3 regions of the Microbacterium sp. NPDC056234 genome follow, and region 1 is predicted to be linked to each of the others. Evidence: predicted binding sites of a transcription regulator. Region 1 holds the regulator's gene; each other region holds the start of a gene.
The links. The regulator LexA, encoded in region 1, represses DNA repair genes until DNA is damaged. The targets are predictions, from matches to a motif close to TCGAACANNTGTTCGA.
Positions count from the first base shown of each region.

Region 2: a site for LexA is predicted at 3,210-3,225, ahead of ACFCYE_RS02850 (DUF222 domain-containing protein). Genes of this name have one in related genera too.
Region 3: a site for LexA is predicted at 2,939-2,954, ahead of recA (recombinase RecA). Genes of this name have one in related genera too.

Region 1 covers NZ_JBHJTE010000004.1:344,614-351,514, forward strand. Annotated here, with positions in the region: gene ACFCYE_RS13570 (prolyl oligopeptidase family serine peptidase) at 1-504, opposite strand, end outside; gene ACFCYE_RS13575 (methylenetetrahydrofolate reductase) at 694-1,644, shown strand; gene metE (5-methyltetrahydropteroyltriglutamate--homocysteine S-methyltransferase) at 1,667-3,982, shown strand; gene lexA (transcriptional repressor LexA) at 4,043-4,729, opposite strand; gene ACFCYE_RS13590 (LysM peptidoglycan-binding domain-containing protein) at 5,012-5,371, shown strand; gene ACFCYE_RS13595 (histidinol-phosphate transaminase) at 5,417-6,508, shown strand; gene hisB (imidazoleglycerol-phosphate dehydratase HisB) at 6,505-6,901, shown strand, end outside.
Region 2 covers NZ_JBHJTE010000001.1:573,634-580,534, reverse strand. Annotated here, with positions in the region: gene ACFCYE_RS02870 (MrcB family domain-containing protein) at 1-493, opposite strand, end outside; gene ACFCYE_RS02865 (SDR family oxidoreductase) at 928-1,725, opposite strand; gene ACFCYE_RS02860 (Dps family protein) at 1,728-2,294, opposite strand; gene ACFCYE_RS02855 (alpha/beta fold hydrolase) at 2,372-3,148, opposite strand; gene ACFCYE_RS02850 (DUF222 domain-containing protein) at 3,269-4,618, shown strand; gene ACFCYE_RS02845 (MalY/PatB family protein) at 4,883-6,052, opposite strand; gene ACFCYE_RS02840 (hypothetical protein) at 6,202-6,366, shown strand; gene ACFCYE_RS02835 (ABC transporter ATP-binding protein) at 6,568-6,901, shown strand, end outside.
Region 3 covers NZ_JBHJTE010000002.1:222,506-229,406, forward strand. Annotated here, with positions in the region: gene ACFCYE_RS06875 (DNA translocase FtsK) at 1-1,104, shown strand, start outside; gene pgsA (CDP-diacylglycerol--glycerol-3-phosphate 3-phosphatidyltransferase) at 1,104-1,685, shown strand; gene ACFCYE_RS06885 (CinA family protein) at 1,682-2,164, shown strand; gene ACFCYE_RS06890 (helix-turn-helix domain-containing protein) at 2,327-2,635, shown strand; gene ACFCYE_RS06895 (DUF3046 domain-containing protein) at 2,655-2,879, shown strand; gene recA (recombinase RecA) at 3,154-4,203, shown strand; gene ACFCYE_RS06905 (regulatory protein RecX) at 4,203-5,057, shown strand; gene miaB (tRNA (N6-isopentenyl adenosine(37)-C2)-methylthiotransferase MiaB) at 5,106-6,656, shown strand; gene miaA (tRNA (adenosine(37)-N6)-dimethylallyltransferase MiaA) at 6,778-6,901, shown strand, end outside.

The sequences.
Region 1 (6,901 bases):
GGGGTGTGCGAAGAAACCGGGACCCTGCGCATGCACGATGACGGCCGTCGGATCGTCGGCGGCTGAGCCGTCGGTCGGGATCTCCACGATCGCGCGCTGATGCGGATCGGCCGTGAGGTCCTCGCGGACGGCGAGCAGCCGACCGTCCTGCAGGCGCAGCCCTCCGTGCGCAGGGCCCGGTGCCGTCAGCGGCTCGGGCTCACCGCCGGGAGCGAGCCGGTGGACCCGCTGGCCGCGGGCTTCGACGAAGTAGAGGATGCCGTCGGCCCCCGCCGTCCAGGCGCCCCCGCCGTACTCGTGCACGCGCGAGCGGGCGCTCCACGGCGCGGGCAGCACCTCGGCGCCGGTCGAGCTGCGCACCGTGATGCGGCCGCCCTCGGCCGGCACCGACTCGCCCCACCAGATCTCGTCGCCGACGAAGCGCGCGCCGTCGAGGCGAGGTGCGGATGACGCGATATCGGCGGCATGGAAGGGAGAGGGCCAGGAACCGAACGGCTGGGGCATGCTCCGAGCCTACGAGAGCGAACTGACACATGGCGTCACAGAGATGCGCCGGCGTCGCGGCGTGCCTTACGTTCGTGGAAACGCCCCGTTCACCTGGAGCGTGGAGCGACAGCCGAGCCCGGCATCCGCTTGCGAAGCGCAGCGCTCTTCGCAGCCGCCCCGTGTCCGCCCTGTCAGCAGGAGAGAAACATGTCCTCCGAGGACTCCACCACCGCCGGTGCCTCGCGCGTGCCGTTCTCCTTCGAGCTCTACCCGCCGCGCTCGCCGTCCAGCGAGGACGCGCTGCACGAGACGGTTCGCCGTCTGGCCGCAGCCGGGCCCGCGTTCCTCTCGGTGACTTACGGGGCCGGCGGCTCGACGGGCGGACGATCTCTCGAGGTGCTGCGGTACATCCGCGCGACCACCGAGGTCGAACCGCTCGCGCACCTCACGTGCGTCGGCAACACCTACGCCGGGGCCACGCAGCTCATCCGCGAGTTCCTGGATGCCGGCATCCGCAGCTTCCTCGCCCTGCGAGGCGATCCGCCGACGGGCCAGACCGAGCCGTTCCTCGGCGACCTGGAGAGCGCGGCGCAGCTCGTGCAGCTCATCGACCGGGTCCAGGCCGAGCGCGCGCCGTACGAGGAGACGCCGGTTCCGGGGCTTCCTGGGGCCGCTCGGGTCGCCCCGCGCCGCAAGGTGAGCATCGCCGTCGCCGCTTTCCCGAAGGGGCACCCGCGATCGACGCATCGCACGCAGGACGTCGAGGCGCTGCTGGCCAAGCAGGCGGCAGGCGCGACATTCGCGATCACGCAGTTGTTCTTCCACGCGGACGACTATCTCGCGTTCGTGGAGCGCGCGCGCCGCGCGGGCGTCACGATCCCGATCCTGCCGGGAATCATGCCGATCACGTCACCCGCGCGGCTGTCCCGCGTGCTGGAGCTCACCGGCGAGGAGATCCCCGGCGAACTGCAGGTGGCGCTCGAGGTCGAACCGACGGCAGAAGGGCGCAGGCGGATCGGCGTCGACTGGGCGGCCGGGCTCGCGCGCGAGGTCGTCGCCGGCGGCGCACCCGGTGTGCACCTGTACGCGTTCAACCAGCACGAGACGGTCCTCGACGTCCTCGAGTCGGCCGACATCCTCCCCGCTCTTCATCACTAGACCCCTCCTGAAAGGACCCACCATGACTGCATTTCCCGAGGGAACCATCCTCGGCTACCCGCGCATCGGGCGCCGCCGCGAGCTGAAGAAGGCCGTCGAGGCGTTCTGGGCCGGCCGGATCGACGAGCAGGCGCTCGAGGCGACCAGCGCCGACCTGCGCGCCGCGACCCGCGAGCGTCTCGCGTCGCTGGGACTGGGCCGCACGGACTCCGCGATCCCCGAGTCCTTCTCGTACTACGACCAGGTTCTGGATGCCGCCATCACCGTCGGCGCGATCCCCGCGCGTTTCGAGGGTCTGCGTTCCGCCGACGGGACGATCGGCCTGCCCGCGTACTTCACGGTCGCCCGCGGCGAGGGCGACCGCGCTCCGCTGGAGATGACGAAGTGGTTCGATTCCAACTACCACTACCTCGTGCCTGAGATCGGACCGGAGACGGTGTTCTCGCTTTCCAGCGACCGCATCGTCCGCGAGTTCGCCGAGGCCGCAGCGGCCGGGTTCGTCACCCGCCCGGTGATCGTGGGTCCTGTGACGCTGCTCGCACTCGCGAAAGCATCCGACGACGCGCCGGAGGGCTTCGACCCGCTGTCCCGCCTCGAGGACGTTCTTCCCGTGTACGTCGCACTCCTCGCCCGTCTGCGCGCGGCCGGTGCCGAGTGGGTGCAGATCGACGAGCCGGCGCTGGTCAGCGAATCGCTTCCCGCCTCGACCGAGCAGCTCTCCGCCGCGGCGGAGCGGTCGCTCGCCGTGCTCGGCGGCGCGACCGAGCGCCCGGCCATCCTCATCGCCGCCCCGTACGCCGCGCTCGACGCCGTCTTCCCGGTTCTCGCAGCGGCGCCCGTCGAGGCGATCGCGGTGGACCTGGTCCGCGGCTCCGTCCCCGCGGGGGCGGAGGGCCTCGCGGACAAGGTCCTCGTCGGCGGTGTGATCGACGGACACAACATCTGGCGCGGCGACCTCGCTGCGGCCTTCGACAAGCTCGAGGCGCTGCGCGGGCTCGGGGCGGCACAGGTCGCGGCTTCCAGCTCGACCTCGTTGCTGCACCTGCCGCACGACGTGGCGGACGAGTCCAAGCTCGACGAGCGCCTGGTCTCGTGGCTCGCCTTCGCCGACCAGAAGGTCGCGCAGGTCGTGACGCTGGCGCGCGGCCTGAACGAGGGTCGCGACGCCATCCGGTCCGAGCTCGACGAGGCGTCCGCTGCGCTCGCCGACCGTCTGTCGGCCCCCGGCGTGCGCGACGGCGCCGTCCGCGCACGGACGCTGTCGGATGCCGACTTCTCGCGCGCCTCGTACGCGGAGCGCGAGGCCGCGCAGGAAGAGGCGCTCGGCCTTCCGGCACTTCCTCTGACGACGATCGGCTCGTTCCCGCAGACCGGCGACATCCGCCGTGCCCGCGCGCGCTTCACGCGCGGCGAGATCACCGAGGCGGAGTACGAGGAGTTCCTACGGGCCGAGATCGACAGCGTCGTGGCTCTGCAGGAGGAGCTCGGCCTCGACGTCCTCGTGCACGGCGAGCCCGAGCGCAATGACATGGTCCAGTACTTCGCCGAGAACCTGGACGGCTTCGCCGTGACGGAGAACGGCTGGGTGCAGTCGTACGGATCGCGCGCGACCCGCCCGTCGATCCTCTGGGGCGACGTGTCACGACCCGCCCCCATCACGGTGGATTGGTCGACGTACGCGCAGGGCCGCACGTCCAAGCACATGAAGGGCATGCTGACCGGACCTGTCACGATTCTGGCCTGGTCGTTCGTCCGCGACGACCAGCCGCTGGGGGAGACGGCCAACCAGGTCGCGCTCGCGCTGCGTGAGGAGATCACCGACCTCGAGTCCGCCGGCATCGAGATCATCCAGGTCGACGAGCCGGCGCTGCGCGAGCTGCTGCCGCTCAAGCAGGCCGATCAGCCGGCGTACCTGAAGTGGTCGGTGGACTCGTTCCGCCTGGCCACCGGCGGTGCCGTCGCGGCGACCCAGATCCACACGCACCTCTGCTACTCGGAGTTCGGCGTCGTGATCGACGCGATCCGCGCTCTCGACGCCGATGTGACCTCGATCGAGGCGGCGCGCAGCCGGATGGACGTCGTCGACGACATCTCCGCGGTCGGCTTCGACCACGGCATCGGCCCCGGAGTGTACGACATCCACTCGCCGCGCGTTCCGTCCACGGACGAGATCGAGGCGCTCCTGCGCCGTGCGGCGGCGGAGATTCCGAACCGCCAGCTGTGGGTCAACCCGGACTGCGGTCTGAAGACCCGCGGATACGACGAGACCACCGCGTCACTGCGCAACATCGTCGAGGCCACCCGTCGCGTCCGCGAGGACGTGTCTGTCGCCGTCTGATCCGGTCGACACAGCAGAACGGCCGCTCCCGATCGGGAGCGGCCGTTCTCGTCCGCGGGATCACACCGCGCGCAGCACCGCCACGACCTTGCCGAGCACTGTGGCGTCATCGCCGGGGATCGGCTCGAACGCCGAGTTGCGGGGGAGCAGCCAGGTGTGGCCGTCGCGCCGACGGAACGTCTTCACCGTGGCCTCGTCGTCGAGCATGGCGGCGACGATCTCGCCGTTCTCGGCCGTGTTCTGGGTGCGCACCACGACCCAGTCGCCGTCGCAGATGGCGGCGTCGATCATCGATTCGCCGGTGACCTTGAGCATGAACAGGTCGCCCTTGCCGACGAGCTGCCGCGGCAGCGGGAAGATCTCCTCGACCTGCTGCTCGGCCGTGATCGGGACACCGGCGGCGATCTGACCGACGAGCGGGACGAGAGCGGCGTCTCCGACCGGAGGGGCAGTGTCAGCGGGGTTCTCGGTGCCGGAGCCCGGCAGATCGATGAGCACCTCCATGGCGCGCGTCTTGCCCGGATCGCGCCGCAGATAGCCGCTGAGCTCCAACTGGCCGAGCTGGTGCGTGACGCTGGACAGCGACTTCAAGCCGACGGCGTCGCCGATCTCGCGCATGCTCGGCGGGTACCCGTGCCGCGCGATGGAGGTCTGGATCACCTCGAGGATCGCCATCTGCTTGGCGCTGAGGCTCTTGCGTCGACGAGTGCGCGGTGCCTCGCTGCCGGTGGCTGTTGCGTCGCTCATGGCTGCTCCTTCGTTCGCCGTCCGGTGCCCCAGCGTCGATGTCGGAGGCCCGTGGTGAGGTGTCGTTAGCGAAACCGTATCCGAGATCCTGCAGTCGGGGAAGATCTGTTCGAGCGTGTCGGAGTATTCGATGATCCGGTTTCGAAAAAGGCTTGACAGGTATTCGAAATCGAATATACATTCGGTACGTAGCTTCGCATTCTCCACTCCCGGCCGAGTGGTGAATGCGAACGCTACGCCAAAGTCTCCCGATCGGGAGAGGAAGCACGAGGAGCAGCGATCATGAGCAGCATCACCGTCACCGCACCGTCCGTTCGCCCGTCCGCGGCAGCCACTCGGCTGCGTCTGACGACGAGGGGCCGTCGCGTGCTGCTGGCGCTCGCTGCGCTTCCGCTCGCGATCGGCCTGGCCTTCGCGGCTCTCAGCGGCGGGTCGGCGTACGCCGGCGGCGAGGAGGTCTCGACGTCGTTCGAGACGGTGACGGTGGTCCCGGGTGACACGCTGTGGTCGATCGCCGAGGACATCGCTCCCGACGCGGATCCCCGTGAGGTCATCCAGGCGCTGCAGCAGCTGAACCTGCTCGACGGCGGCATGCTGATGATCGGCGAAGAGCTCGCGATCCCGGCGGCGTACGCCGGTTGATACGGTCGGTCATTCGGCGTCGCCCCCGCGGAGGCCCTCGGTAGCATGGGACGGGTGACCTCCCTCGAAGATCTCCCTCTCCGCAACGACCTGCGCGGCTTGACGCCGTATGGCGCTCCACAGGCGCCGCTCCCGGTCGCTCTGAACGTCAACGAGAACACTCATCCGGTTCCGGATGCTGTGGCCAGTGACATCCTCGACGACATCGCGGTCGCTCTGCGCGATGTGAATCGCTATCCCGACCGCGAGTTCACCGCATTGCGCGAGGGATTCGCCCACTACCTGGGGCACGAACTGTCTGCGGACCAGATCTGGGCGGGCAACGGATCGAATGAGGTGCTCCAGCACATCGCACAGGCATTCGGCGGGCCGGGGCGCACCGCATTCGGATTCGCACCGACCTATTCGATGTATCCGCTCATCACTCAGGGCACCGGATCCACCTGGGTCGCCGGGACCCGTCAGCCGGACTACACGCTCACCGCGGAAGAGGCGGTCGAGCAGGTGCTCGCCGTCGACCCCGACATCATCCTGCTGTGCTCGCCGAACAACCCCACCGGCACACCGCTCGGTCTGGACGTCGTCGAAGCCGTCTACGAAGCGTCGCGAGGCATCGTCGTGGTCGATGAGGCGTACCAGGAGTTCGCGCCGCGCGACGCGCCGTCCGCACTGACTCTGCTCGACGGCCGCCCGCGTCTCGCCATCTCGCGCACGATGAGCAAGGCGTTCGCCTTCGCGGGTGCCCGGGTGGGCTACCTCGCTGCGGATCCCGCATTCATCGACGCTCTGCGTCTGGTGCGGCTGCCGTACCACCTGAGCGCTCTCACGCAGGCGGCAGCTGTCGCGGCCCTGCGCAACGCCGACACCATGCTGGCGATGGTCGACGAGATCGTCGAGCAGCGCGACCGGATCACGGCGACCCTCGAAGCCCTGGGATACGCACCGCACGCCTCGTGGTCGAACTTCGTGCTGTTCGGAGGCGTGGCGGACCCGAAGGCCACCTGGGAGTCGCTCTACAACAAGGGGATCCTTGTGCGCGATGTGGGCATTCCAGGACACCTGCGGGTCACGGCCGGTACCGAGGCGGAGACCACGGCGTTCCTGGATGCTCTGGCGTCGATAGAATCGGCCTCATGAGCCGCACCGCCAGCCGCACCCGAAGCACGTCCGAGTCATCCGTCGAGCTCGAGGTGAACCTGGACGGCTCCGGTAACAGCCACATCGACACATCGGTGCCGTTCTTCGACCACATGCTGACGGCGTTCGCGAAGCACTCGCTCACCGACCTCACCGTTCGGGCCTCCGGGGACACGAACATCGACGCGCACCACACGGTGGAGGACGTCTCGATCGTGCTCGGTCAGACGATCCGCGAAGCGCTCGGCGACAAGTCGGGCATCTCGCGCTACGGCGACGCACTGGTTCCGCTGGACGAAGCCCTCGCCCAGGCAGTGGTCGACATCAGCGGCCGCCCCTATCTCGTGCACACCGGTGAACCGGCCGGCTTCGAGCACCATCTCATCGGCGGCC
Region 2 (6,901 bases), on a different contig from region 1:
CAATCGCGACGGCTACCGTCCCCGCATAGGACGCACCGGCGGTGCCGGGTTGCGCCGCCAGGTCTACATCGAACGTGAAGTTCCGTCCCGACGGCAGAGATATGGACGCGCGCGCCCACTCCCGGAGGAGCCGCATCTCCTCTGACCCCCGCGGTCTGAACGCACTCCCGTCCCACGTAAACGAACCGTGCGACAACGACAGATAACAACGGTCGCCGTCCCCCGAGAACAGATAGACGACGTACCATCCCTCAGTTGGCCGGGAACTCAGTTCTGGGTCGTAGATGCGGACCCACGGTACTTGGGACTTTCGGCCCACGGCATCCTGACCACGCACCGCGTAAGCGGAACCCACTCCAAACGCGGCGGCATTCTCGTTCAACCAATCGGGTATTTCGCGGCGGATGAGGACGCCTCGCACCTGCATCTCCTCGGTGTTCTCGACAGACCAGTCGAGTTGCAGATCCATCACGTCGGAGAGCAGTTGGCGCACCTGCCCATCATGGCCGACAATCGTGCCAGATTCGTGCCATTAGGGGGCTACTCGTGCCAGTAGATGGCTATACGTCGCTAGACGAGTGAGCCGCAGTGACCTACCATTTCGCGGGTGGCGGAGAGCGTGCAACCTGCTTCCCAAGCAGATAGCGCGGGTTCGATTCCCGTCAGCCCCTCCACATGTGGCAACGCAGAGACTGAGTCGATCGAGGCACTGGAGCTGCAGAAGCTCGAGGCAGTCCGCCTCGAACCGACTGTTGCGTCCCGACCTATCGTTGGTATCGGCATCGCCGTGCTCTCGGCCAGAAGATCGCGCGCACGACACCGAACGGGGTCGTTCCTGCGGTCGGCTCGATCGAGGGCGCCGTCCCTCCGCCAACGCGGATGCCACCCGGTGCCGCTACGCGCGCCGGGCGGCCTCGTCATCCACTCTCACGGCGTCCGCCAGTCATGTCGTGTGATCGCGGCACCGGCCTGCGGGCCCATCTGCAGCATCCCGCCGTCGATCGCGATCGAGGTGCCGCTGATGTACGCCCCGCCGGGGGACGCCAGAAAGGCGATCAGCGCCGCCACCTCGCGCGCGTCTCCCGGCCGTCCGAGCGGGATGCCGGGGCGATCCACCTCGCGTGGGTCTGTGTCCTCGTTCCCGGTCATGCCGGTGGCGATCTCGCCCGGCGCGACGCTCACCGCCGTGATCCCGTGCCCGCCGAGCTCGAGGGCGATGTTCTTGATCAGACCCTCGAGCCCGTGCTTGGCCGCGTCATAGGCGCTGGATCCGACCATCGGCTGATGCCCGTGCACGCTGGTCACGGCGATCAGCCGCCCGCCGTTCCCGGCAGCCACCAGGTGCCGCGCCGCGCGCTGCAGGCAGATGAAGGCTCCGGTCAGGTCCACGTCCACGACGCGCCGCCACTCGTCGATCTCGACCTCGAGGAACGGCGTCGACAGCCCCATGCCCGCGTTGTTCACGAACACGTCCAAGCCGCCGAGCTCGGCGACGAGGTCGTCGACGACGTCGCCGCAGGCCGGGATCTCGGACGTGTCCAGCCGCGCGACGATCGCTCTCGCGCCGTGCGAGCGGACCTCTTCGGCTGTCTCCGCTGCGCCGGCGGCATCCGAATGCCAGGTGATCGCCACGTCGACGCCTTCGGCGGCGAGCGCGACCGCTGTGGCTCGGCCGATTCCCGAGTCGGCACCGGTCACGATCGCGCGGCGGGGCTCAGCATCCATGATCAGCGCGCTGCCGGGGTGCGGTTCTCCGCGCTCACCATCCAGGCGAACTGCTCCAGCTTCTCGATGACCGCGTGCAGGATGTCTGCACTGGTGGGGTCTTCCTCGTCCACGTCGTCGTGCACCTCGCGAATAGTTCCCACGACCGCTTCGAGTCGCACCGTGATGAGGTCGACCGTCTCGCTCGTGTCGACCTCGCCCTGCGGGTACTCCGGCAGGGTGGTGCTCGACGCGACGGTGTCGCTGCGCCCGTCGGGCACAGCGTGCAGGGCGCGCATGCGCTCGGCGACGGTGTCACTGAACTCCCGAGCCGCCTCGATGATGTCATCGAGCTGTCGATGCGTGTCGCGGAAGTTCTTGCCCACGACGTTCCAGTGCGCCTGCTTTCCCTGCATCGCCAGTTCGAGCAGGTCGACGAGCACCGCCTGCAGGTGCGCGCTCAGCTCGGGCGACGCCACGAAGCCCTTCTCGGCGTTCTGCCGACGGGTGCGCTTCTCGCCGCTTCCGCCGCGTGCGTTGCGCGAGTTCGAAGCGGATGCCTTGGTGGAGGATGTCTTCGTCGTTGCCATCATGCGGCGACCGTAACCCCGAGCGGGCAGCCGGTCGGAGGGGGTTGACAGGCTCGGCGCCTCTGGGCCAGAAGGGATCAGCGCAGACGCTCGGCGACGGTGCGCGCGGTCGCCGCCGGGTCCATACGATGCGCGACCGACTCGGGCACCTCGACGGACTCGGCCTGCGGCATCGCATCGGACAGGCGGGATGCCGCCGCCACGAGGATCGGCATCGTGTCGGACCCGCGCAGGATCGTGACCGGCATCGCCACTCCGAGCATGGCTGCCGTCGGCGTCGATGTGCGCTGCGTCACCAGGGTGTCGTACACCGCGGAGCGTCCCAGCCGTGCGACCTGACCGAACGCCGGCGATGCACGGAACTGCTCGATGAACGCGTCGGGGAGCCCGACGGCCTCCCTCTGGAACAGGACGACCGCGTCACCGGGGCGGCCGTCGTCCACGAGCGCTTGAATCCGGTCTGCGAGATCGGAAGCCGGGTCGTCTTCGCCGAATCGGAACGGCGGCTCGGAGAGGAAGAGGTGCGCGGTCGACACTCCCTCGCCTGCCGCATAGAGGGCGAGCACCGCGCCCGAGGAATGCCCGATGACGGCTGCATCGGATCCGGATGCTGCGATCACCGCCGCCAGATCGTCCACCTCCCGCAGTGGTTCGGCCGGCGAGGCGTCGCCGCTTTGACCGCGCGCCCGCCGGTCATAGGTGACGGCGCGCATCCCGGCATCCGCGAAGGCCCGCGCGACCTCGCCGGCGTCACGCGCCGTCGAGAGTGCGCCGTTGACGATCACCACCGTCGGGCCGTCTCCGGTCGTGTACGTGGCGATGGGTGTGCCGTCCGCAGACGTGACGATCTCCATCCCCTCAGGCAACACCCGCCGTCGCGGGCCCGTCAAGAGACGCTGGCTCGTCCTCGCACATTCGAATATTTCTTTCGAACCTTTCTTCCCTTTTCGTGGTTGGGTCGGTATTCTGGAGGCATGTCGACGACGCATCTGGATGCTCTGCACGAGGCGGTTTCCCGCCTGGATGCAGTGTGGGCGGATGCCGGGCATGCGAGTGATCTCGACCGGGCGGGTCTGGTCGCGGCGAACGCGGCGTTGGGGACTCTGCACCGGCTCGTCGATGCCCTCGAGTCCGAGGTCGCGGCGGGGATCGCCCGGGAATCGCGGGTCGAACTCGGGTCGGGGTCGTTGGCGAAGGAGCAGGGGTTCCGCAACGCCACCCAATTCGTGGCGACGGTGACCGGACGTTCGGCGGGGGAAGCGTCCCGGCTGGTGAAGGTCGGTGAAGCGACCGCGCCGCGCAGCGATCTGCTCGGGGCGGCGTTGCCGGCGAAGTACCCCGCCGTGCAGGCGGCATTGGGCGCGGGCGCGATCGGGGCGCCGGCGGCCGGACTGATCATCGACCTGTTGGACCGGGTGCGGGTAAAGATCGACGCCGACCGGCTGGGTCAAGCCGAAGCGCTGCTGGCCCGCAAGGCGGCGGAGTTGTCGCTCAACGAAGTTCGCACCCTCGTCACCCGCGCCGAAGCGTTCCTCGACCCGGACGGTGTCGCCCCGCGGGAAGAAGCGATCAGGGCGCAGAACTCCCTGGTCATGTACGAGCGCGACGGACGGTTGCACCTGGACGGAGACTTCGACGTGGCCACCGGAGCACCCATCAAGGCCGCCCTGGAGGGGTACGTCACCGCGGTGTTCGCCGCTCGCGCCCACGCGCTCGACCCGGATGCCCCGGACGCCGACCGCCGCACCGTCGCGCAGATCCAGGCCGACGGGCTCGCCGAACTGTGCGCGCACGGCCTCGGCTGCGACACCAACGCCCCTGTGATGGCGGGAGCGACGGTGGTCGTCCGGGTAGGGCTCGAGGACCTCACCACCGGGACCGGATACGGCACGATCGACGGCATGGATCAGCCGGTCAGCATCGGCACCGTAAGGCGGATGGCCGCGAACGGTGGCGTCATCCCCGCCGTCCTCGGCACCGACAGCGAACCCCTCGACTGGGGACGCGAGAAACGCCTCTTCACCCGCACCCAACGCCTCGCCCTCGTCGAACGAGACGGAGGCTGCGCCATGTGCACCCTCCCCCCATCCATGACCCGCGCCCACCACATCAACTGGTGGCACCGCGACAACGGCACCACCGACCTCAACAACGGTGTACTCCTCTGCGAAAACTGCCACCACCGCATCCACGACAACGCATGGGACATCCACACCACCGGCACCGGCGCGGCCGCGCGCGTCTGGTTCATCCCACCCCCACACGTCGACCCCACCCGTACCCCACGCCTCGGCGGCACCGCCCGCTACACCCTCGCCGCCTGACCACACGCACGCGAGCGCGCCGAGCGAATCCGCGCGGTGAGGTGACGTGCTCATCGCCCGCCGTGAGAATCTCGCGGCGGCGAGGAGGGTCCGGCGAGACATGGATGTGAACCGATCGATGTGGCACCTGGGCACCACGCGTTCTCGACGATGGATCGGGATTTCATAGCGCCGGCCGTCCACGCCGGCGAATCAGGCGCAGCGCTCTGGCCCATGAAGAACATCGGCGCGTTGCGCCTGCGCCAGGTCGAGCAGGTCGCTGGCTCAGGCGATGAGCGCCTCCGCCAGCGCCCGCTTGATCCGCTCGACGGCGTCGACCATGACCGGTCGCGGTGTGGCGAACACGAAGCGCGTGTATCCGATCCCCGCCTCGCCGCACGCCGACCCGTCTGTCATGGCGACCCCGGCGTGCTCACGGAACCAGGCGCCGAGATCGCCGGACAGTCCGGTCTCCCGGAAGTCGAGCAGCGCGATGTACGTCCCTTCCGGCACCACGACGCTGACACCCGGGATCTCATCGATCAGTTCCGCAAGCAGCCGCCGGTTGCCGTCGAGGTATTCGACGACGTCGTCGAGCCACGGCTCCCCACCCGTGTACGCCGCGATGTTGGCGATGACGCCGACCGTCGCCGTGCCGTGCCCGGCCCAGCCGCCGTCGTCCTCCCACTGCTGCACGGACTCCTCGTTCGAGAAGATCAGCTGGGCGCACTTGAATCCGGCGAGGTTGAATGCCTTCGACGCGGATGCCGCGGTCAGCGTGTGCGCAGCGGCGACGTCCGACACCGACGCGTAAGGGATGTGAGTGCCTGGTGCGAACACGAGCGGAGCGTGGATCTCGTCGCTGAAGACGCGCCCTCCCGCGGCATCCACCGTCGCAGCGATCTCGAGCAGTTCGTCCCTGGTGGCGACCGTACCGAGCGGGTTGTGCGGGTTGCAGAGCACGAGCAGCTCCCCACCTTCCGCGAACGCAGCGGTCACCCCGGCGTGGTCCATGACCCAGCGCCCGTCGACGAGGATGCTCGGCACCTCGATCACCCGACGACCAAGACGGCCGGGCACCGTGAGGAACGGCATGTATGCCGGGGTCGGCACGATCACGGCGGCACCGGGAGACGTGTTCGACGTGATCGCGAACTCGAAGGCCGCGATCACATCCGGCACGGCGTGCACCCGCTCGGCCGGCACGTCCCACCCGTACTTCTCGGCGTACCAGGATGCCGTCGCCTCGGCGAGCTGCGTCGTCAGTCGTGTCGGCAGGTACCCGGTGAGCCCGGTATCCAACGATGCGGCGACCGCATCGGCGATGGCCGGGGCGACCCCGAAGTCCATCTCGGCGACGAACGCGCCGATCGTGTCGGGGAACGCCGTCCACTTCACGCTGCCGGCCTGGCGAAGATCGTCCGCGGTGATCGCGTCGAAGGGGTGCGCTGCCATGTCTCTCCTCAGAACTCGTCCTTCCATTCTCCCTGCACCGGAGCGCGTGCGGGCGCGGCTAGCACTGCACAAGAGCGCGCGTCAACCCTCCAGGCCGATCTGCGATGACGCGCAATGATGGATACACAACCCGACCGAAGGAGTCGTCCATGAATATCGCACTCGTGCTGATCATCGTGATCGCCGTCATTCTCGCGATCGTCGGCGGACTGAACACAGCACTGAACTGGCTGCTGTGGGTAGCGCTGATCGTCGGCGTCATCGCACTGATCGCGTTCCTGTTCCGTGTGATCGGTGGACGCAACAAAGTCTGATCGCGACAGCGCACTCGCTGCGCATCGCCGAAAGGGCCGCGACGGGGAACCGTCGCGGCCCTTTTCGTGCGCCACGCCATCGCCCTGAGCAGAGCTGCGTAGCGCACGTACACGGAATGGTCCCGCAGTGCCGACGGTTCGACCACGGACGGTACCGCAGGAGGACGCGCCGAGGCCCCCGTCCTCCGTAGCGTCGAAGCCATGATCACTGCAGAAGGCCTCACGAAGAGATTCGGCGACAAGACGGCTGTCCAGGACGTGTCGTTCACGATCCGCCCCGGGAGCGTCACCGGCTTCCTCGGCCCCAACGGCGCCGGCAAGTCCACCACGATGCGCATGATCGTCGGGCTGGACCGCCCGACGGCTGGGCGCACCACGATCGACGGCGTCGAGTACCGTCGGCTGCCCGCACCGCTGACCCATGTCGGGGTGCTCCTCGACGCGAAGGCCGTGCACACCGGTCGAACCGCGCGGAACCACCTGCGCGCCATGGCCGCCACTCACGGCATCGGGTCCGCCCGCGTCGACGAGGTCA
Region 3 (6,901 bases), on a different contig from region 1:
ACGAGCCTGCTCATGCGCGCCAAGCCCGCCGACGTGCGGATGGTGCTCATCGACCCGAAGCGGGTGGAACTCACCAGCTATGCCGGTGTGCCGCACCTGATCACTCCGATCATCACGAACCCCAAGAAGGCCGCAGAGGCGCTGCAGTGGGTCGTGAAGGAGATGGACATGCGGTACGACGACCTCGCGTCGTTCGGTTTCCGCCACATCGACGACTTCAACCGCGCCGTGCGCGCCGGCGAGGTAGAGGTCCCCGTCGGCAGCGAGCGGGTGCTCAAGCCGTATCCCTACCTGCTGGTGGTCGTCGACGAGCTCGCCGACCTCATGATGGTCGCACCGCGCGACGTGGAGGACTCGATCGTCCGCATCACGCAGCTCGCCCGCGCGTCCGGCATCCACCTGGTGCTGGCGACGCAGCGACCGAGCGTGGACGTCGTCACCGGGCTCATCAAGGCGAACGTGCCCTCGCGCCTCGCTTTCGCCGTGACGAGCGTCACAGACAGCCGCGTGATCCTCGACTCTCCTGGTGCTGACAAGCTGATCGGTCAGGGTGACGCGTTGTTCTCGCCGATGGGATCCTCCAAGCCGTTCCGGCTGCAAGGCGCGTGGGTCAATGAGAGCGAGATCGACGCGGTCGTCAAGCATGTGACGGCGCAGGCGCGTCCCGAGTACCGTCCTGATGTCGCGGAGGCGGTGGAGGGGAAGAAGAAGGAGATCGACGAGGACATCGGCGACGACCTCGAGGTTCTGCTCGCCGCCGCCGAGCTCGTCGTCTCGTCCCAGTTCGGATCCACTTCCATGCTGCAGCGGAAGCTGCGCGTCGGCTTCGCCAAGGCAGGGCGCCTCATGGACCTGCTGGAGTCGCGCGAGATCGTCGGACCGTCCGAGGGATCCAAAGCGCGGGACGTGCTGGTGACGGCCGAGCAGCTCCCCGAGGTGCTCGCGCATATCCGAGGCGACGAGCCGCCGGCATCCGCGTCGAACACCGCGGCTGCCCCCACGCAGTCACCGGAGTACGATCCGGTCGAAGAGCAGTTCCGCGGACTGCCCGTCGAGGAGGCCGAGGGCGACGAAGACGCCTGGGGCCTGACGGGTCGCGACTGATGGCCATCCCGCGGCAGCTGCCGAATGCGATCACGATCGCGCGCATCCCGCTCGCTGCGGTGTTCTTCGTTCTGCTCCTGCTCGGCGGCACGTACGGGGCCGGCGATATCGTCATGCGGTGGATCGCCGGCGTTCTCTTCGTGATCGCGATCTCGACGGACTGGGTCGATGGATATCTGGCACGCAGGTACGACATCGTCAGCGACTTCGGGAAGCTCTGGGATCCGATCGCGGACAAGCTTCTCACCGGTGCCGGTTTCGTCGGCCTCGCCATCCTCGGTGAATGGCCGTGGTGGATCGTGGTCATCATCCTGATCCGGGAGTGGGGCATCACCGTGCATCGCTTCGTCGTCGCGAAGCAGCACATCGTCGCCGCCGCATGGATGGGCAAGGTCAAGACGGCGCTGCAGGGCGTGACTCTGGGCTGGTGGCTGCTGCCTCTGCACGAGTTCATCGGAATGGATTGGTGGACAGGCATCGGCACCGTGCTGATGTACGCGACGCTGGTGCTCACGGTGCTCAGCGGGGTCGACTACGTCATCGCGCAGATGCGGGGCTCACGTTCGGCAGGCCGATCGTGAGCAGCGCCGCCGACCTGGTCGCCCTGTTGAGCGAGCGCGGGTGGACGCTGGGCATCGCGGAATCGCTGACCGGGGGAGCGGTGAGTTCGGCGGTGGTGGCAGTGCCTGGAGCCTCGGTGGTCCTCAACGGGGCGGTGGTCTCCTACGCGACGCCCGTGAAGCACACGTTGCTCGGGGTGGACGGCGATCTGCTCGACGAGCACGGTCCAGTGCATCCGCGTGTGGCGGAGCAGATGGCCGACGGCGTGCGCGCCGCCGTCGCAGTGGATGGCCGCAACGCCGACGTCGGCGTCGCGACCACCGGTATCGCCGGCCCGGCGTCCCCGGACGGCCAACCAGTCGGAACTGTTCACATCGGGATCGCGACCCCGGCCGGAACCCGTTCGGTCGCCTTCCGATTCGGCGGTGATCGAGAGGAGATCCGTCGCCAGTCCGTCGACGCCGCGATCTCGACGGCCCTTCGCACCCTTCAGGAATAGGGCGAGCGGTTCGTCGGTTGTTTCTGATGTGCTGAATGCCCAGGATGCCGTGCTCACAACTGAACCACAGAATGAAAAGCTAGATTTTTCCACAGCTGGTCGGGTTAGACTGGCGATCCGCTCGGCGTCGACCTCGACGACCGGGAACGAAAGGAGGTTCCGATGATTCTTGTACGCCAGGAGATCGGCGATGTGCTGAGGGACTTCCGCCTTCAGAAGGGGCGCACGCTCCGTCAGGTGGCCAGCAAGGCCTCCGTCGCGCTCGGCTACCTCAGTGAGGTGGAGCGCGGCCAGAAGGAAGCTTCGAGCGAGATCCTCGCCTCAGTGGCCGAGGCGCTCGACGTTCCCATCTCCACCATCATGCGCGAGGTCGGTGACCGCATCTCGGTGATCGAGGGTCTGCAGGTGTTCCCGGACGTCGTTCCGGACGACCTGGTGGCCTCGATGGAGACCCAGCTCTCGCTGCACTGATTCCGGACACGGCTGTTCGATGCGACGAAGTGAGTTCTTGCGTGCCGTGGATGCCGAATTCGGCGCGCGTTCGGCGACTCTGGTGAATGATCTTGTGCTCGGGCAGATCGGCTCGCGCACAGCATCGGAGGCCCTTGCGTCGGGGGTGCCACCGCGCGAGATCTGGCTCGCGCTCTGTGCGGAGACCGACGTTCCTGTCGAGCGCCGCCACGGCGCCGGGCGGCTGGAGCCCCGCCGGCGCTGACCTGCGTTGCGTCCGCACGCTCTGGCGTAACGATCTTCGATAGCCGGATCGGCGTGTCGTCGAAGATGTGTTCGAGATGGGCGTATCGTTCTGCACAAGTGGTGATCAGCCCCTTGTTGTCCACAGTTCCGGGGACCCTGCGACGCGATGTCGTAGGCCCCGCCTACCGTGGGGGACATGGCCGAAAGCCATACGCCTTGTCGGAGAGTCAACCCAGCCAGGGAAGGCCGCGACAGCCTACAGGCGGCAACAGTGCGAGCAGAAGGAGCACGTCATGCCATCACCCGCAGACCGCGAGAAGGCCCTCGAATCGGCCCTCGCCCAGATCGACCGCCAGTTCGGGAAGGGCTCGGTCATGCGACTGGGCAGCGACGATCGTGCCCCGGTCGAGGTCGTCCCCACCGGCTCCATCGCACTGGACGTCGCCCTCGGCGTCGGTGGCCTGCCGCGCGGACGGATCATCGAGATCTACGGCCCTGAGTCCTCCGGTAAGACGACGCTGACCCTTCACGCGATCGCGAACGTGCAGCGCGCAGGCGGTATCGCGGCGTTCATCGACGCAGAGCATGCGCTCGACCCGGACTACGCCAAGAAGCTCGGCGTCGACATCGACGCGCTCCTGGTGTCGCAGCCCGACACCGGGGAACAGGCACTGGAGATCGCAGACATGCTCGTGCGCTCCGGCGCGATCGACCTCGTCGTGATCGACTCCGTCGCAGCGCTCGTGCCCCGCGCGGAGATCGAAGGCGAGATGGGCGATTCGCACGTCGGTCTTCAGGCACGTCTGATGTCGCAGGCACTCCGCAAGCTCACCGGTGGTCTGAATCAGACCAACACGACCATGATCTTCATCAACCAGTTGCGTGAGAAGATCGGCGTCTTCTTCGGCTCGCCCGAGACCACGGCCGGTGGTAAGGCGCTGAAGTTCTACGCCTCCGTGCGACTGGACATCCGTCGTATCGAGACGCTGAAGGACGGTACCGAGGCGGTCGGAAACCGTACGCGTGTCAAGGTCGTCAAGAACAAGATGGCCCCGCCGTTCAAGCAGGCCGAGTTCGACATCCTCTACGGCATCGGCATTTCGCGCGAGGGCAGCCTGATCGACTTCGGCGTGGAGCACGGCATCGTCAAGAAGTCCGGCTCCTGGTACACCTACGACGGAGACCAGCTCGGTCAGGGCAAGGAGAACGCTCGCACGTTCCTCATCAACAACCCCGACATCGCGCTCACGATCGAGACGCAGATCAAGCAGAAGCTCGGCATCGGTGGTGCCGCGGCCGCGCCTGAGGCTGCGGACGAACTCGCTCAGCGTCGTCCTGCCTGATGACCGGTGAGAACGGGGGCGAGGAGAGCCTCGCCCCCGTGATCCCGCTCTTCGGCCGTACCGCGCCGACGACCGGACCTCGTCGGTCGGCGGACGCCGTGGCTGACCCTGGTGCCGCCGCGTCTTTCCCCGGAGCGGCCACTTCTGCAGCGGGGCGCTCCGGCGATGACGGCGCCTGGCACCCGACATGGGCGACAGCCGGAGACGATGCAGGTGTCGGTACGCCGAGCGTGAATCACCCCGCATACGGTGCGGAGGCTCGTGCGACGCCGAAACTCAGAGCGCTGCGCCCGCACGAGGATGCTGGATCCGAGGGAGAGGTTCTGGATCCCGACGGCATTCGTGAGAAGGCCGAAGAGCTGTTGGTGCGCAAGCTGCGGGCGCGTTCCCTCTCGATCTCCGAGGCGCGCACGGTGCTGAGGGGTTATGAGCTCCAGGGGCAGCGCGTCGACGCCGCGCAGATCGACGATGTCATCGACGACTTCTGCCGCCGAGGCTATCTCGATGACGCGATTCTCGCGGGTCACCTCGTCACCTCCGGTGTCGAGCGCAAAGGTCAGGGGCGGGTCGCGCTCAGCCGCGCTCTCGCTCAGCGAGGCATTCCGCGTGATGTCATCGACGCGGCTCTCGACGAGCTTCCGGATGATGACGCGGAGCGCGCGTTGGAGTTCGCCCGCACCAAGGCGCGGTCGTTGTCTCGGCTCGACAACGACACGGCGCTGCGGCGTCTGGTCGGACAGCTCGCGCGCCGCGGCTACAACGGCGCGGTGGCGATGAACGCGGCCAAAGCGGCGCTGGCGGAATCAGGTTCCGGGGCATCGGGGGGCGGCGTGCGGTTCGTCGACTCCGACTGATCCGCCGCGGGCGCTGCGTCGATCGGTCGCTCGTACAATGGGATGATCATGACTATTCCGCGCAGCGAACCGACAATCATCGCGCCGTCCTCTGCTGCCGTCGACGTCGACGGCCGGCAGCGCTCCTACGAGGTGCGCACGTTCGGATGCCAGATGAACGTGCACGACTCCGAGCGACTCTCCGGGTCGCTCGAGAGCGCCGGGTACATCAAAGCCCCCGCAGGGGAAGAGGCCGACGTCGTCATCATCAACACCTGCGCCGTCCGCGACAACGCGGCGGGCAAGCTGTACGGCACGCTCGGACATCTGAAGAGCCGCAAGGACAAGCGCGAAGGGATGCAGATCGCCGTCGGCGGGTGCCTCGCGCAGATGGACAAGGACGCTGTGCTCGACAAGGCGCCCTGGGTCGACGTCGTCTTCGGTACCCACAACATGGGCTCGCTTCCCGGCCTTCTCGAGCGAGCACGCCACAACGGCGACGCCGAGCTCGAGATCCTGGAGTCCCTCGAGATCTTCCCCTCGACGCTCCCCACCAAACGGGATTCGGCGCACAGCGGCTGGGTGTCGATCTCGGTCGGCTGCAACAACACCTGCACGTTCTGCATCGTCCCGAGCCTTCGCGGCAAGGAGAAGGACCGTCGGCCAGGTGACATCCTGAACGAGATCCGGCTGCTCGTCGAAGACGGCGCGATCGAGGTCACCTTGCTGGGTCAGAATGTGAACTCCTATGGGGTCGAGTTCGGCGACCGACAGGCGTTCGGCAAACTGCTGCGTGCTGCGGGCGAGATCAACGGGCTGGAGCGCATCCGCTTCACGAGCCCGCACCCGGCCGCCTTCACAGACGACGTGATCGATGCGATGGCCGAAACGCCGGCTGTGATGCCCCAGCTGCACATGCCGCTGCAATCCGGCAGCGACCGCGTCCTCAAGGCCATGCGTCGCTCGTACCGGAGCGAGAAGTTCCTCGGCATCCTCGACCGCGTGCGCGATCGGATTCCGAACGCCGCGATCTCCACCGACATCATCGTCGGTTTCCCCGGGGAGACGGACGAGGACTTCGAGGACACGATGCGCGTCGTGGAACAGGCGCGTTTCGCGAATGCGTTCACCTTCCAGTACTCGATCCGCGAGGGCACGCCCGCCGCGACCATGGAGGACCAGGTTCCCAAGGAGATCGTGCAGGAGCGCTACAACCGCCTGCTCGCCCTGCAGGAGCGGATCTCGCTGGAGGAGAACCAGAACCAGGTCGGCCGCGAGGTCGAGGTGCTGGTCTCGGTCGGCGAGGGCAAGAAGGATGCGGAGACGCACCGCCTGACCGGGCGCGCCGAGGACAACCGCCTCGTGCACTTCGAGGTGACCGAGGGATCAGAGATCCCGCGTCCCGGCGACGTCGTGACCGTCACGATCACGCACGGAGCACCGTTCCATCTGCTCGCGGACGACTCCACGGGCGCACCGCTGAAGATCCGCCGCACGCGCGGCGGAGACGCGTGGGACCGCGCACAGGCCGAGTCGTGCGGCGTACCGGCGTCGACGGGCGCCTCCGGCACCGCAGGCGCCGTGTCGCTGGGTCTGCCGACACTGCGCGTCGGGGTGTGACCAGGCTGCCTGGCCGTCGAGACCCCACGCTGCCGGCGCGACCCCGTCTTGTCGGCGCGAATGCGACGAGGTCTCGCTGCCACGACGGGGTCTCGCCGGCGGGCGCGCGGCGGTTCGCCCAATGAGCGCGCGGTTGTGGGCGGTCGTCGGGTCGACAGGTACGGGAAAGACCGACCTCGCGCTCCGGCTCGCCGCGGAGCTGCGGAGTCGGGGCAACCCCGCCGAGATCGTCAACGCCGACGCCA